Regions from separate parts of the Acetobacterium sp. MES1 genome, predicted to be linked through region 2. Evidence: a T-box and tRNA genes for the amino acid it is inferred to sense, from the RefSeq annotation. Region 2 holds a T-box; the other holds one or more tRNA genes.

Region 1 (7,382 bases), on a different contig from region 2:
TCAATTACTGCCACCAGACCTTTGGTTTCAATCATGCCTAAAGCTTCGTTTGTCATAAGCTCTATCCTCCTTAATTACAAGATTTTGTTACTGAACTACCTATATTCTAATGCAAAGTCGATGATAATTACTTGCGCTGTTCTTATAAAAATATTCTAGATTTCTGTGAAGCGTCTTGAGAACCTTTTATTATCGCTGTTTTTTGTATCTGTTCATAAAAATGCAGTGGAATATTTTGTCTAACACCTGCACTTTAATGTAATCCTTTCTTTTTTTTGGACATAAAAAGAACAGGTTCACCATCAGGTTTTCCTGTTCGATATTTTTTACTTATTCTGTCGCTTTTTTTATCAGGATACTTCCCGATGTTTTTCGGCGAATTTTTCATCTTTTGGATGGTTATTCCCTAACTGTTCATCCTCCTCAAGCGCCGTTCCACGTCGCTCTTTGCGATACTCGGTGGGAGTCATCCCGGTGCTCTTTTTAAATACCTTGCTAAAATAATTCGGTTCATGGTAGGAAAGATCCAGTGCAATATTGATAATTGGAACATCGGTATTTGCCAGCATATCCTTTGCGATTTCAATTTTACGTTCTGTTAAATAGGTTACAAAATTAACCCCAGTTTCCTTTTTAAAGATCTTACTTAAATAGTAGGAACTCATATTGGCATACTCCCCAACCTGATCAAGGGAAATATCCTTGTAACAGTTCCGGTCAATATAGTTAAGAATATCTTCGATATTGTTCTTACGAGTTTCTTTATTATCCAGCATCCGATCAAAAACCTTGTCAATAGTTTTCATGATTTCGATTTTCAGATCATAACGATTTTTATACCCATTGACAAATTGCATATTATTGCTTGAACAAAGAGGACTATTCAGCTCGTAACCGCACATATCCTGGGTCACAATATTAAGTTCCTCCATAAAATGTTTGATTTCTGCCTGTACCGACATAATATCATAGGTATGGTAATCATAAATCATATCCAGATAACTGATCAGAGCTGTTCTGGCATCACTGTATTTTTTCTGGATAATAGCAAAAATAACTTCATTCATTTTTTCATCAAAGCGTTCTTTAGCGTTATTCTTTAATGAAGCAATGCTCTGATTAATGGAATCCATCAGTTGTTGGGGGCGGATCGGCTTTAAGAGAAAATCATCGACCCGAGCCTTGATGGCCTGATGCGCAAAATCAAATTCATTAAATGCCGTTATCAAAATGACCTTCTTTTCATGGTCTTCCTTTTTTATCGTTTTTAATACATCAATACCATTAATTTCCGGAATGTTAATATCCAACAGGATAATATCCGGATTTAAACGACGGATTTCTTCAATTGCCACCAATCCTGAAGATGCTTCGCCAATAACTTCAATATTTTCGCCGTGTTGACTAAGAATGAGTTTAATCGCTTCAATTTCTAAATGCTCGTCCTCAACAATAAACAGTTTATACATGATTATAATCCCCTCCCCGTTAGAGATTTACGAGGTATCTTAATAGTGATTTCAGTGCCCTTTTCCAGTTCACTTTTTATTTCAACCCCATAATCAACGCCATAGTAATACATCAGCCGTTTATTTGCATTATTAATCCCGATTCCGGTGTTCTTTTCCCGTCCATCCGCTTCATAGGTTCCGTCCAAAATTTTATGGATGCGATCATCCGGAATCCCTTTACCATCATCCACAATCTTTAAAATGGCGATTTCTTTAAGGATATCCGCTGTTATTCGAACTTCGCCACCCTTGGCATTGGGTTCAATCGCATGAATAATGGCATTTTCTACAAATGGTTGAACAGTCATAAACGGACATAAGATATCTTCCGCCATTTCATCCACTTTCACTAAGTAATTCAGACGATTACCCAGACGCATTTTCTGAATTGACAGATAGTTTTGCACATGCTCCATCTCTTCTTTAAGCGTGACGACATTATTTTTTTCCTTTTTTAGAGTGTATCGCATCATATCGGAAAACGCATAAATCATTTCCTGAGTTTTATCTGCACCTTCCAGCAGGGCCAGACGACCAATGGTATTTAAAACATTAAACAGAAAATGCGGATTAATTTGTGCCTGTAAGGCTTTTAAATCGGCTTCTTTTAGGGAAGCTTCAACCTCACTGCGTAATTTAACCTCTTCCATTAATTCCAGGTTTTTATTATGCAATTCCTCCTGGATAATGTGAATCATCTGTTTCTCAACCAAATAATTGGCAATGGTGTACAGCAGATCTGCCGCTGCTCTTACCTGAGTTAATGTCGTTTTTAAGGTTTTGTCATACAAATCTAAAATTTCAGGGTTTTTTGAAAAATCAGTTAATTCATGGCTGGTACCAAAAGGCAGACGCTTCATTTCTTCTTCATCAATTTTTACCTGGCCGGCCATAATTGCACCCAGATAATTTCCCTTTACCATGATGGGTACGGCAAGATCTACCAGTCCACCATGACAAATGTAAATCGATGGTTTTCCCGATCGTGCCGATTCAATACCGCCATGGGCATCCGACTGAAAACAGCACTCCCGGTTACTACTTTCTTTTCTGACACAGGTACAGTATTCTGAAAAATTACTGTATTCCGTAATCGGATTACCCTTGTAATCAACTGTTACAGCGGCGAGTCCGGTGGCATCTGAAAAAGAATCCTGAATTCTTTGTAGCACCTCTACGTCAATAATGTCAGTAATCTTAAGTAAGACTCTCATAAAACAACCCCTTTAGACAATAATCCCATAATTTTCATTTTACATCGATTTCCACTGAGTAATATTATAACACATACAGGAAATTTTTGGCATTTTTTTTACTATTTTAGAATATTTTGCTTTGTATCAGCATTATCTTGCTTCGTATTTTATTATTTATTGTTGTTTTAGGTAAACCAGATATTTTCTTGACCCCAGCCATTTCAACCACTCCGAATTTTATCGGTTGTAATCAAAAACTTAATTTTACTTCGACTAACATCTTATAACCAGTACTTTTCCACCAACTTTATCCACAGATAAAATATAAGTGAGATTTTATCATATTCTTTTAAAAAACACTTGCATTTCGGTGTCAACTCCAGTATACTATACAAGTGTCCAAAAGTTATAAAGTTTTGGGGGTGTGGCGCAGCTGGGAGCGCGTCTGACTGGCAGTCAGAAGGCCAGGGGTTCGAGTCCCCTCATCTCCACCAATAAGAATTGCACAAGAGAGCCGTTTATGGTTCTCTTTTTTTATGCCTGCGGGTGGAAGATGAAATTGAACACTCGTATCACCATACCATTAGAATTTTGCCCTTCCAAAACTTAAAATAATCTCTCCTCACAGAGATTTCTTTTCTCTTCATCGATGATATCTGTTAAAATAAGCTTAAAAATTGTCATTGAAATAAAGGAGCCCTATGAAAACACTGCATTCGGTAATTCAGACACTCAATCCTTATGCTGCTTATGAAAAAACACAATCCACACGATTAAGGAAAACCTTGATGTGTGATAATGTCAAGCGCTTAAAAATTATTGGGATAATCGGTTCATCCATCAATTTATTATTGTTAGTGCTCTATTATTTAGACCGTGGTTTTAGCGGGTTAACCACCATCGAAGCGACTTTGCGAATCAGCTGGATTCTGGCCAGTTTCGTTTATATCATCGGCGTTGGAAGCCCACATTCTCCTGAGGCTGTAAAGAAAAGACAGTTTATCTTTTTTTATGGTGCCACTGGACTCTGTTTGCTCTTTGCCAGTTTAATCACCGCTGTTTTATCAGTCGAGCAAGGCTCCACCTTTCTCTATCTGATTAACGTTTTACTGATTGGCAGCTTTTTATACCTCTCCTTGCTGGAAATGATTTGTATCATTTCACCCAGCTTCCTGGTTCTGGTACTATCCATTTTGTTTACCCCCGGTTCCATCCTGTTAGTTCAGGGAAACTTTGTCAATGTGATTGCCAGCACTGCTTTTGCCGTTGTCATTGCCCAGACAATCCTAACTTCAAAACTGACACAGCTCGCCAGTACTCAGACCATCCTGGATCAGAAAAAAGAACTGGAATATCTCATCGACCTGGATGGTCTGACCCGAATTCCCAACCGCCGGAAGCTGGAAAGTTACTATTCAGATCATCCCCACACCTCGTTTGCCCTGCTGATGGTCGATATTGATTATTTTAAAAACTATAATGACACCTATGGCCATCTACAGGGAGATCAATGCCTGATACAGGTCGCCCAGTGTCTGTCGCACTATCCATTCGAGGGGTTGACCACCCGTTATGGCGGTGAAGAATTTGTTACCATCATTATACTGGCTGATCTTGAGTGCATAACACCGCTGGTCGAAGCGATCCGCCAATCAATTCAAGACCTGCAAATCAGGCATGAAGCCTCTCCCTTTGGGGTTGTTACTGTAAGCATCGGTTATGTTGTCACTGAAACCCGTCGGGAAAACCACAGCAATGAAACCACTGTTCTAGAAGATTTTATCTTGAAGGCTGATCAAGCTCTATATCAGGCTAAAGAAAACGGTCGTAACCAGATCAAACTGTATCAAGAATAAATTCCCACCAAACCAACACTACAAGTTTATCTCTTTACCCCAACACGCTACCAGTTTTTCCAGGGAATAACTGGCATTGGCAGGGCTGGTAGAAGGCAACTTGATGATCTTTTCGTCGGTTTCCCGATAACAATACCGGTTATACAATTCATAAGCCTTGCTGCCGTTGGCATAAATCGTTTTGATGGCGGACTGATCCAATAATGCCCGGATATCATTTGGCATCACATTTCTGATTGAGCTATCGCTTGAGCCATCAATATCACAGGAATAGATCACATCCCAGACTGCAATCTGATTTTCCAGCAACATCCTTTTTTGTTCTTCAATTGTGCCCGGGATTGGCCAGCCAACCAGGGCGCTGATCACTTTCCAGAACCGGTTTTGGGGATGCTGGTAATAAAAACCGTGTTCCCGTGATTTTACCGACGGGAAGCTTCCCAGGATCAAACTTTTTGAGTTCTTATTATAAACTGGTTCAAAGGTATGGATCATTTTTTCTATCCTCCAGCAATTTTTTTAAGAAAAAACAGCCGACTATCCCGCAAGATATCGACTGTTCATCAATGATTCTATTTCATTTTTCGCTTCTGGGCTTCCGCCATAATATTCTTCAGGGTCAGCAACAGCGGATTACTCTGGCTGTTGCTAAGGGCATCCTTGGAATAGGTCAGCCCGGTCATCGAGTTGGCTTCACAAATGTAATAGGTGTCATTTTCGCCAAACAGAAAATCAATGCTGCCAAAGTAGATATCCAGCACTGCGGCCGCTTGCTCGGCAATTTCCACCACGGCAGGCGGTGGCGTAATAAACTGCAGATCACCGCCCTGGGACAGATTGGATTTAAAATTGTCGCCATTATCCCGAATGTAAGCTGTGGAGAATTTTCCACCACTTAGCATAATCCGCATATCCCGACCCTTTGAAGCGGCGATACACTCCTGAATCAGGATGTGATCATCAAAATTCATGGCGGCGTAAAGATCCAGAATATTCTCCAGTTCTTTTTCGGTTTTAATCAGTACCACCCCTTTACCCTTACTGCCATGCATCACCTTGACCACACAGGGCAGTCCCAGTTCGCTGGCAATAAAAGCAGGTGATGTTTTGGGGGTCATCAGCACCGTTTTGGGGAATAAAAAGCCCTGATTGGCGGCCCCCAGCTTTTGAAAGGTCAATAACTTGTCAGCGGTGTTGTTCAGGCTTTCGGAGCTATTGACACACAGTACATCCAGGGATTCCAGCATTTTAACCACCGCCTTGCTGTGGTAATTATTGCCTCCAAAGAAAGCTGACAAGGAAAAGTCCGGAATATCCACTGCTTCACCCCCAATAAAACAATGCTGGCTCTCCCCCGGTTCGCACATTACCTGAACCTCACTGACGTCAACCGTACGAATATTGACACCCATCTTGTCAATCAGTGCAATAATTGTCTGGATCGACGGTTCGGCCAGGGTTTCGTGATTAACTAATAACCAGCCTAACATGTTTTGCCACCTTCCCGCAGACGTTTTTTCCAGAGTGGTTCCGGTCGGTTTTTAACCTGATTCATTAGATCTGCAAACATCACTTTGATATCAAAGGCCACTCCCGGCATCGCATTGGCTTCGCATAAATAGAAGGTATCATTTTCACCAAACAGAAAATCGACACTGCCCATATTGATTTTAAGCAGCTGGGCCACCTTCTCGGCGGCCTCAATCACTGCGGCCGGCGGGGTATATTCGACGATATGACCGCCCTTGGCCAGATTTGATCGAAAGCTCTTTTCATTCTGGCGGATAAATGATTTGACAAACTTTCCGTTGGCCAGAATCATTCTAAGATCCCGACCCGAGGAGGCCTTGATACACTCCTGAATAATAATCTGATCACCAATTTCACTGGCGGTACTCATACTGATCAGGTTATCCAGCTCTTTTTCATTGTTAACCAGCACCACCCCTTTGCCCTTACTGCCATGCATCACCTTCATCACCACTGGATAGTCAAACAGTTTGCTGACAAAAGATGCTTCCGTATACTCCGTGACCAATAAGGTTTTGGGGAAGCAGACCGCTTCAATCGACTCAGCCACCAACTGAAAGGTCAGTAGCTTGTCGTCGACATTTTTGATGGCGTCATACGAATTGATGCACAGTACCCCCAGTGATTCCAGCATTCGCAATGCTGCTGCGGTATGATAGTTTTTTTCCGTAAAGAAGGCTGCTACCACATAATCCGGCACCTCCATGATTTCGTCCCCGACATAGAGTTTTCCATCAAAGTCATGGTCACAAACCACATGGATCGTAAGCGGATCAACCACCGTCAGATCGACATGGAGTTCTTCCACCACCTTCATAATTTTCACAATTGAAGGATCTTCCAATTTACCGGGATTTCTTAATAACCAACCTTTCATTTTTACCTCCTTGATTTTTTTGTCTTAGGTATTTGCTAAATTATAAAACATCGAATGATGGTTGCTCAGTGTACAGTTTCCACAAACAATTTTGTAACGTGTAGGCGAACAGTTCATCGAACTGTCCGCCGTACAGTGTAGAAATTGTTTCGTGCGAAACTGTGCACAGAGCTCACAGTACTTTCGCAATTACCTATTTATTTATCTGAGCTTTTAATTATCTGATGCACTTAAATACAAATGAGCGTATAAACCACCCAGCTTCATCAACTCGGCATGGCTGCCGACCTCCTTAATATCGCCTTCTTTCATAAAAATAATCTTATCGGCATTTTTAATGGTAAAGAGTCGGTGGGCAATAATAAAGGTGGTTCGTCCCTTCATCATCGCTTCCATGGCCTGGGTGATCAGG
Region 2 (7,382 bases):
GTTAAAAAAAGCATTGAGGCAGCCCGGCTCCAGATTGCTAAAGCCATCAACGCCGATCCCCGGGAAATTTATTTTACCGGAAGTGGATCAGAAGCCGATAACTGGGCCATTAAAGGCATTGCCATGAAAAATCAGGCTAAGGGAAAACACATTATCACTTCTACCATCGAGCATCATGCGGTGCTTCACACCTGTGAATATCTGGAAAAGCAGGGCTTTGAAGTAACCTATCTGCCGGTTGACGAATATGGCTTGATCTCGTTGGATGATTTACGAAATGCCATCCGCAAAGACACGATTCTGGTGACAATCATGTTTGCCAACAATGAGATCGGAACCATTGAACCGATCAAAGAAATTGGCGAGATTGTCAAGGAAAAAGGAATTATTTTTCACACCGATGCGGTTCAGGCCCTGGGGAATATCCCGGTTGATGTAAAGGATTTAAACGTTGATTTATTGTCGGTATCGGCGCATAAAATATACGGCCCGAAAGGGATCGGTGCTTTATTTATTCGAAAAGGGGTACCCATTGATAATTTAATCCATGGTGGCGCTCAGGAGCGAAAAAAACGGGCTGGGACAGAAAATACCGCCGAAATAGTGGCTTTTGGTAAGGCCGCCGAAATGGCCACGGAACAGCTTGAAGAAAATGCTGCTCATATGAAGAAATTACGAGATTTGCTGATTAAAGGGGTCATGGATAATATCCCGCAGGTTCGTTTAAACGGTCATCCGGAAAAACGGTTGCCCGGAAATGTGAATTTCTGTTTTGATTATATTGAGGGGGAATCGATTCTACTCAGTTTGGATATCATCGGCGTGGCTGGATCCAGTGGGTCGGCCTGTACATCAGGGTCGCTGGATCCATCCCATGTGTTGCTGGCGATTGGCTTACCGGCGGGAGTTGCCCACGGATCACTGCGACTTACGATTGGCAAACACACAACAGCAGAAGATATTAACTATGTAGTTGACAATCTGATCCAGATTATTGAGCGATTGCGAAAAATGTCCCCAATCAATGCCGATTGTCCGATTGATGATGCGGTTTTTGATAAAGCCGACCACCATCATCATTAAAAATAAACTAAAATATATAAACAAGGAGAAAATAAAATGGAATATACAGATGTAGTAATGGAGAATTTTACCTGTCCCAAACACGTGGGTGAGATTGAAGGAGCAAACGGTATTGGTCAGGTTGGCAGCCCTGCTTGTGGTGATATTATGAAAATCTTCCTGAAGATTAACGATGACGGTATCATCGAGGATGCGTCCTTTAAAACCTTTGGCTGCGGGGCTGCAGTAGCCAGTAGTAGCATGGCTACCGATATGATTATCGGTAAGAGTATTGAAGAAGCGGGAAAATTTAAAAACTCGGATGTCGTTGATGCCTTAGGCGGATTGCCTGCTGAAAAAATTCACTGTTCAGTGCTGGCAGCGGAAGCGATTCAGGCTGCGATTGAAGACTATCACAATAAAAAAGCACAACAATAGTCATATAGACGGCAAAGACGCAGTTTCTGTTACTGGAGACTGCGTCTTTCTTTTGAAAATATGGAGGACTTCGCATGAGGAATAATAAACTATTTCAGGTTTCAACGCTGACGGCTTTTAAAAACAAAGGGTATGATGGAATAATCTCGATAAAAAAGATGTTAACCTTTGGCGACACCGGATTTGGCACGTTTGATAAACTCAATGGCGAAATGATTGTTGTCGATGGCGTGGTATATCGTGCGTTAGGAGATTGCTCCATTGAAGTGGCGGGTTTGGCAGACACAACACCTTTTGCAACCCTGGGTGCTTTGGGGAAATGTGAGGGTCAGATATTGGCAATAAACGGCGATATGATTTGTGCGGGTGAAAAGCTTAATCACGCTATTGCCCATCCTGAAAACCCGATATTGGCCAGAATTTCAGGGGAATTTGAGAGTATTGAGATTCATGGAGTGTGGCCCCAGAAAAAGCCCTATGAAGCGCTGGATAGAATTGTCAGTGACCAATCGGTGGTGGTTTTAAAAAACATTAGCGGTTGCCTGGTAGGGATTTTTTGCCCGGCCTCGGCGCAGGGTATAAACGTGGTGGGGTGGCACTTTCATTTTATCTCTGATGATAAAAAAATCGGCGGCCATGTCAATCATTTCAGCGCCAGGCATCTCAATGTAGTCTTTAATGTAAAAGACGAATTGGCGATTATTAAATAGAAGTTGCATTAGAGCGTCCTTTTGTTTATAAAAAAAGAAAAATCGACATTGCCATAAAAAAAATAATAGGGTAAGATAAACAATAATAGGGTAAAATAAACACAATGACAAAAAAAGAAAGGAACACAAAATGAAAGCGAACATTTTACTCAATGTGGTGGTTATTTCTCAAAATAATGGCCGACGTCATGGACTGGTCAAGAGTCTGGTGGTGGTGGATCACGTTGTGAAATATCTGGTGATCAATCCCGGCGGTATTCTCTCCAAGGCTCAGTTTTTCAAACCTGAAAATATTGTCGACGTTAATTACAAACGGATGGTGATCGGAAACGAAAAAGACATTATTAAAGTCAACGGCAAAAAAGTGAAAGCGTATCTGGAAGAGGCTTTTCCACTGATGGATTATCAGGTCGTGGATATAAACGGAGAGGCTTTTGGGCACGTGGTTAATGCGACCATTGAAGATGATACATTTGCTATTACTGAATATGAAATTTCCCGAAGTTTTTTTGATGACATCGATCATGGCTTTGCGATCATTCCGGCCGCTGATCTGGTCTATAAGGATCAGGTCTTATATTACGAAAAAGAGATGTTTGATATCGGGTTTAAAAATCAGGGGACAGGCATCGCCAATAAATTGCTGGGGGTTAAATAATGGAAGATTCATCAAACAAAAAGAGATTGTTATTTCTTAACCTTATTGTCGTCGTTTTAATTGCGGCGCTGTGCTTTTTTATCTGGCCAACGCTGGCCGGAATGTTCGCACCCTTCTTTTTTGCGATTGTGTTGGCTTATCTGCTTAATCCACTGGTCAGGATTCTTGAAAATAAAGGGTTAAGCCGGGGCAGTTCGGTATTGATCGTGTTTTTTGCGGTTCTGGCACTGGTGATTGGCGCTTTCATGAGTTTTATTCCCAGTCTGATTACCAATATAGCCAGTATGATCAAGAGCATTCCAAGCTTTGTAACGCAGATGCAGACCTACATAACCAATCTATCGGACTATATTTCAAATTTTACTGGATATGATATTACTCAGTTTTTCAATCTGGAGCAAGTGTTGGGAAATGTCCTGCAGGGATTTGCAACAGCACTTCAGGGGATTTCGAATGCGCTGATTCAGAACAGTGGGCAGCTGATGAACATTATCATTGTTCCACTGGTGACCATTTTTCTGATGATCGATAAAGAATTCTTTATTAAGGGGATTATGTATCTGGTTCCACTACAGTATCGTAATAGTATGCTAAAAATGTGTTGTGATATTGATCTGGTCATTGGCGGTTTTATCAAGGGACAGGGTTTGACTTCGCTGATCGCTGGGATTGCCACCGGGATTGGCGCTTTTTTTCTGGGACTCCCCTATGCCAGTATTATCGGCGTAATCGCCGGGGTTACCACGATGGTGCCTTATTTTGGACCAGCGGTGGGTACCATTGTGATTATGCTGCTGGTACTATTCACCAATCCAATGATGATGATTCCAATGTTGATTGTGATTGGCGTGGTTCAGGTAGTGTGCGGCAATTTTTTGGCACCAGCCCTGATGTCCGGCAATGTGGGGCTTCATCCGGTCTTTATTATTTTCTCAATCTTCTTTTTCGGCGCCATGTTTGGCGGTGTCGGGATGATTATGGCAGTGCCGATAATGGGTACGATTAAGGTAATTGGTGGTTATATTATTTCCTTATTTGCCTCAAAAGACGTCACGGATCTAAAAAAGGATTGACATTTAAATATGGAATTAATATAATCATCCTTACAGGTTAATATTAAAATGCATTGAGAACGAAGGCTCTAAATACAACCATTTCAGAGAGAGAGACGCGGCTGAAAGTCTTTTATCGTTGGTTTAGAGTTGCCCCGTTCGAGCAACTGAGAAGAAAGTTGAAATAAAAGTTCTACTAGTATTTTCAGTCGGGAAACCGTTATTGATAAAGTGAGTTGCCGATTATTCGCAGCTAATTTGGGTGGTACCGCGGATTAAACCGTCCCTTGCAGACTTGCAGGGGATTTTTTTGTTTTTACAAACACCGGAAAGCATTAAAAGCTTTTCAATTAAAAATCAAAAATTTGAATAGGAGAAAAAATGAAACCATTAGGATTAAATGAAATCAGAGAAAAATATCTGGCATTTTTTGAAGAAAAGGGACATCTGCGGCTAAACAGTTTTCCGTTAGTGCCCATTAATGACAAGAGCCTGTTACTGATTAACTCGGGGATGGCACCGCTGAAACCTTATTTTACCGGCGACGAAATTCCGCCCCGAAATCGGGTTACCACCTGTCAGAAGTGTATTCGTACCCCGGATATCGAAAATGTCGGAAAAACAGCCCGGCACGGGACGTTTTTTGAAATGCTGGGGAACTTTTCCTTCGGCGATTATTTTAAAAAAGAAGCAATTCCCTGGGCCTGGGAATTTTGCACCAAGGTGATGGAAATACCGGAAGATAAGATCTGGATTACTATTTATTTGGATGATGATGAAGCCTTTAAAATCTGGAATGAGGACGTCGGTATTCCCAAAGATAAGATTGTCCGGATGGGAAAAGAGGATAATTTCTGGGAGCATGGTTTAGGACCCTGTGGTCCCTGTTCCGAGCTTTATTTTGATCGTGGCGAAGAATTTGGCTGTGACAGTCCCACCTGTGGGGTTGGCTGTGATTGCGACCGCTATGTTGAGTTCTGGAACCTGGTCTTCACCCAGTTTGATAAAGATGAAGCGGGCAACTATAATCCTCTGCCCAAGCCCAATATTGATACCGGGATGGGATTGGAACGTTTGGCCGTCGTGATGCAGGGGGTCGGAACGATTTTTGAAATAGATACGGTTGGCCACGTGCTTAACTATATTTGTAAAAAGGCCGGGGTAGCTTATGGCGATGACCCTCAGGATGATATTTCAATCCGGGTTATTACTGACCATATCCGTAGTGTCACCTTTATGATAGCGGATGGCGTCATGCCAGGAAATGAAGGCCGGGGGTATGTATTGCGGCGGTTGCTGCGTCGGGCTGTTCGTCACGGCAAATTATTGGGGATCAAGGATCTGTTCCTATATGATGTGGCCAAAGAGGCAATTCGGGTTTCGGAAGGCGCTTATCCCGAACTGCGTGAAAAACAGGACTTTATTCAAAAACTGATCCGGATTGAAGAAGAACGCTTTAAAGAAACCATTGATCAGGGTCTGGTCATTTTGAATAAAGAGATTGATCGACTACTGGAAATGGAAGAAAAAACATTTCCTGGACAAGGCGCATTTAAACTCTATGATACCTATGGTTTCCCCTTTGATCTGACCAAAGAGATTATTATGGAACGGGGACTTAATATTTTTGAGTCCGAGTTTGAAAAAGAGATGCAGGTACAGCGTGAACGGGCTCGCCAGGACCGTTTGAACAGTGATCTGGCTGTATGGGCGGACGATCCCTTTAATCCTCTGGGTCCGGATGCGGTTAATACCTTTGTCGGCTATGATAACCTCGAAGCTGAAGGAACCATCTTAGGGCTCTATGTGAATGAAGCCCTGGTGGATGAAGCCAAGGCCGGAGATGAGGTGTTGGTATTACTTGATCAGACATCGTTTTATGCTGAAAGTGGCGGACAAACCGGCGATCATGGCGTGATCCAAAAAGGCGATGGTTTAATTGAAATCCGTGATTGTAAAAAAGGCAGCCTGAGCCGCCATATTCATTCCGGGATCGTTAAATCGGGAACCTTTAAGGTTGGCGAAAGCGTCATTACCGAGGTTAATAAAGAATTAAGAGATGCGGTACAGCGAAACCACACCTCCACCCACTTATTGCACAAAGCCTTAAAACAGGTCTTAGGTGATCATGTCGAACAGGCCGGATCGTTTGTATCACCGGATCGTTTACGTTTTGACTTCAACCATTTCCAGGCGATGACCCGGGATGAAAAACGACAGGTGGAAGATATTGTTAACACCGCTATTTTAGCAGCTTATGATGTCTCGATTTTTGAAACCAATATTGACAAGGCCAAAGAACTGGGAGCAACCGCTTTATTTGGCGAGAAATATGGTGAGATTGTCCGGGTTGTTAAGGTTGGTGATTTCAGTACCGAACTTTGCGGCGGCTGTCATATCAGTAATTCAGCCAAGGTGGGGATGTTTAAGATCATCAGTGAAGGCGGTGTAGCAGCCGGTGTCCGTCGAATTGAAGCGGCAACCGGTTTTAACGCCTGGCATCTGGTCGAAAAAATGGACGACACCCTGATTGAGGTGTCCAACCTGATGAAAACCAATCCCGATCAATTGTTGGAAAAAGTAACGGAACTGGTTGAAACCAACAAACAGAAGGAACGAACCATTGCCGAACTGAAACAAAAATTTGCCGGCAATGCGATTATGGATATTCACCAGAAAATGGAGATCATCAGTGGTGTTCAGGTGACCATTGCTGAAGTGGAAAAAATGCCCATGGAAGAGCTGCGAACCATCGGGGATTTATTAAAAGATCGAATGGGCTCCGGGGTTGTCTTGTTGGGCAGTGCGCTGGATGGTAAGGTTAATTTTGTTGCAACAGCTACTCCGGACATCGTTAAACGCGGCTTCCACGCTGGTAAAGTCATTAAAGAAGTGGCGACAATCGCTGGCGGAGGTGGTGGAGGACGCCCGGATATGGCGCAGGCTGGGGGGAAACTACCAGAAAAACTGGCAGAATCCCTGGCAAAGGGAGAGACATGCATTCGCGAGCAATTAAACTAATTTATTAAGAATAAGAAAAATTACGTCATATGACTTGTCTTTTCTTTTGCTTTGGGTTAAAATGATATAAATTGATTGTGAAGGAGGTCAGATGACAATGGGAGAAAATACGGTGATTGATCGAGGAACCATTATGTTTGAGGTCGATAGCGAAAAGTCTCAGAAGATCGACGAAGTGATGCGAAATGTACATAAGGCTCTAGTTGAAAAAGGGTATAACCCCGTCAATCAAATTGTAGGTTATGTCATGTCAGGAGATCCGACCTATATCACAAGTCACAGAGAAGCGCGAAATGCCATACAGAAAATTGAACGGGATGAGTTACTCGAGGAACTTGTACGACGTTACTTAAAAAGTATTTAGTAGGCTGATAAATTGGGGCTGTCTCAACCGAGGCAGTCCTATTTTGTTTTGCTTAGGTTAAGGAAAACAAAGGCGCA

Evidence for each region. The T-box of region 2 lies ahead of alaS (alanine--tRNA ligase). A T-box ahead of a tRNA ligase gene usually reads a tRNA of that ligase, here a tRNA-Ala.
Region 1: it has a tRNA-Ala gene. The T-box ahead of alaS (alanine--tRNA ligase) is inferred to sense a tRNA for this amino acid. The anticodon was not compared.

Annotation. Positions count from the first base shown of each region.
Region 1 is NZ_MJUY01000047.1:111,999-119,380, forward strand. It holds gene eutM (ethanolamine utilization microcompartment protein EutM) at 1-56, opposite strand, end outside; gene BI182_RS12750 (response regulator transcription factor) at 351-1,469, opposite strand; gene BI182_RS12755 (sensor histidine kinase) at 1,472-2,725, opposite strand; tRNA gene BI182_RS12760 (tRNA-Ala) at 3,126-3,201, shown strand; gene BI182_RS12765 (GGDEF domain-containing protein) at 3,409-4,563, shown strand; gene BI182_RS12770 (DNA-deoxyinosine glycosylase) at 4,582-5,058, opposite strand; gene BI182_RS12775 (ATP-grasp domain-containing protein) at 5,136-6,053, opposite strand; gene BI182_RS12780 (ATP-grasp domain-containing protein) at 6,047-6,970, opposite strand; gene BI182_RS12785 (ABC transporter ATP-binding protein) at 7,184-7,382, opposite strand, start outside.
Region 2 is NZ_MJUY01000006.1:34,708-42,089, forward strand. It holds gene nifS (cysteine desulfurase NifS) at 1-1,083, shown strand, start outside; gene BI182_RS01565 (iron-sulfur cluster assembly scaffold protein) at 1,120-1,500, shown strand; gene BI182_RS01570 (acetolactate decarboxylase) at 1,575-2,210, shown strand; gene BI182_RS01575 (PRC-barrel domain-containing protein) at 2,341-2,868, shown strand; gene BI182_RS01580 (AI-2E family transporter) at 2,868-3,941, shown strand; T-box leader at 3,986-4,211, shown strand; gene alaS (alanine--tRNA ligase) at 4,302-6,941, shown strand; gene BI182_RS01590 (IreB family regulatory phosphoprotein) at 7,039-7,305, shown strand.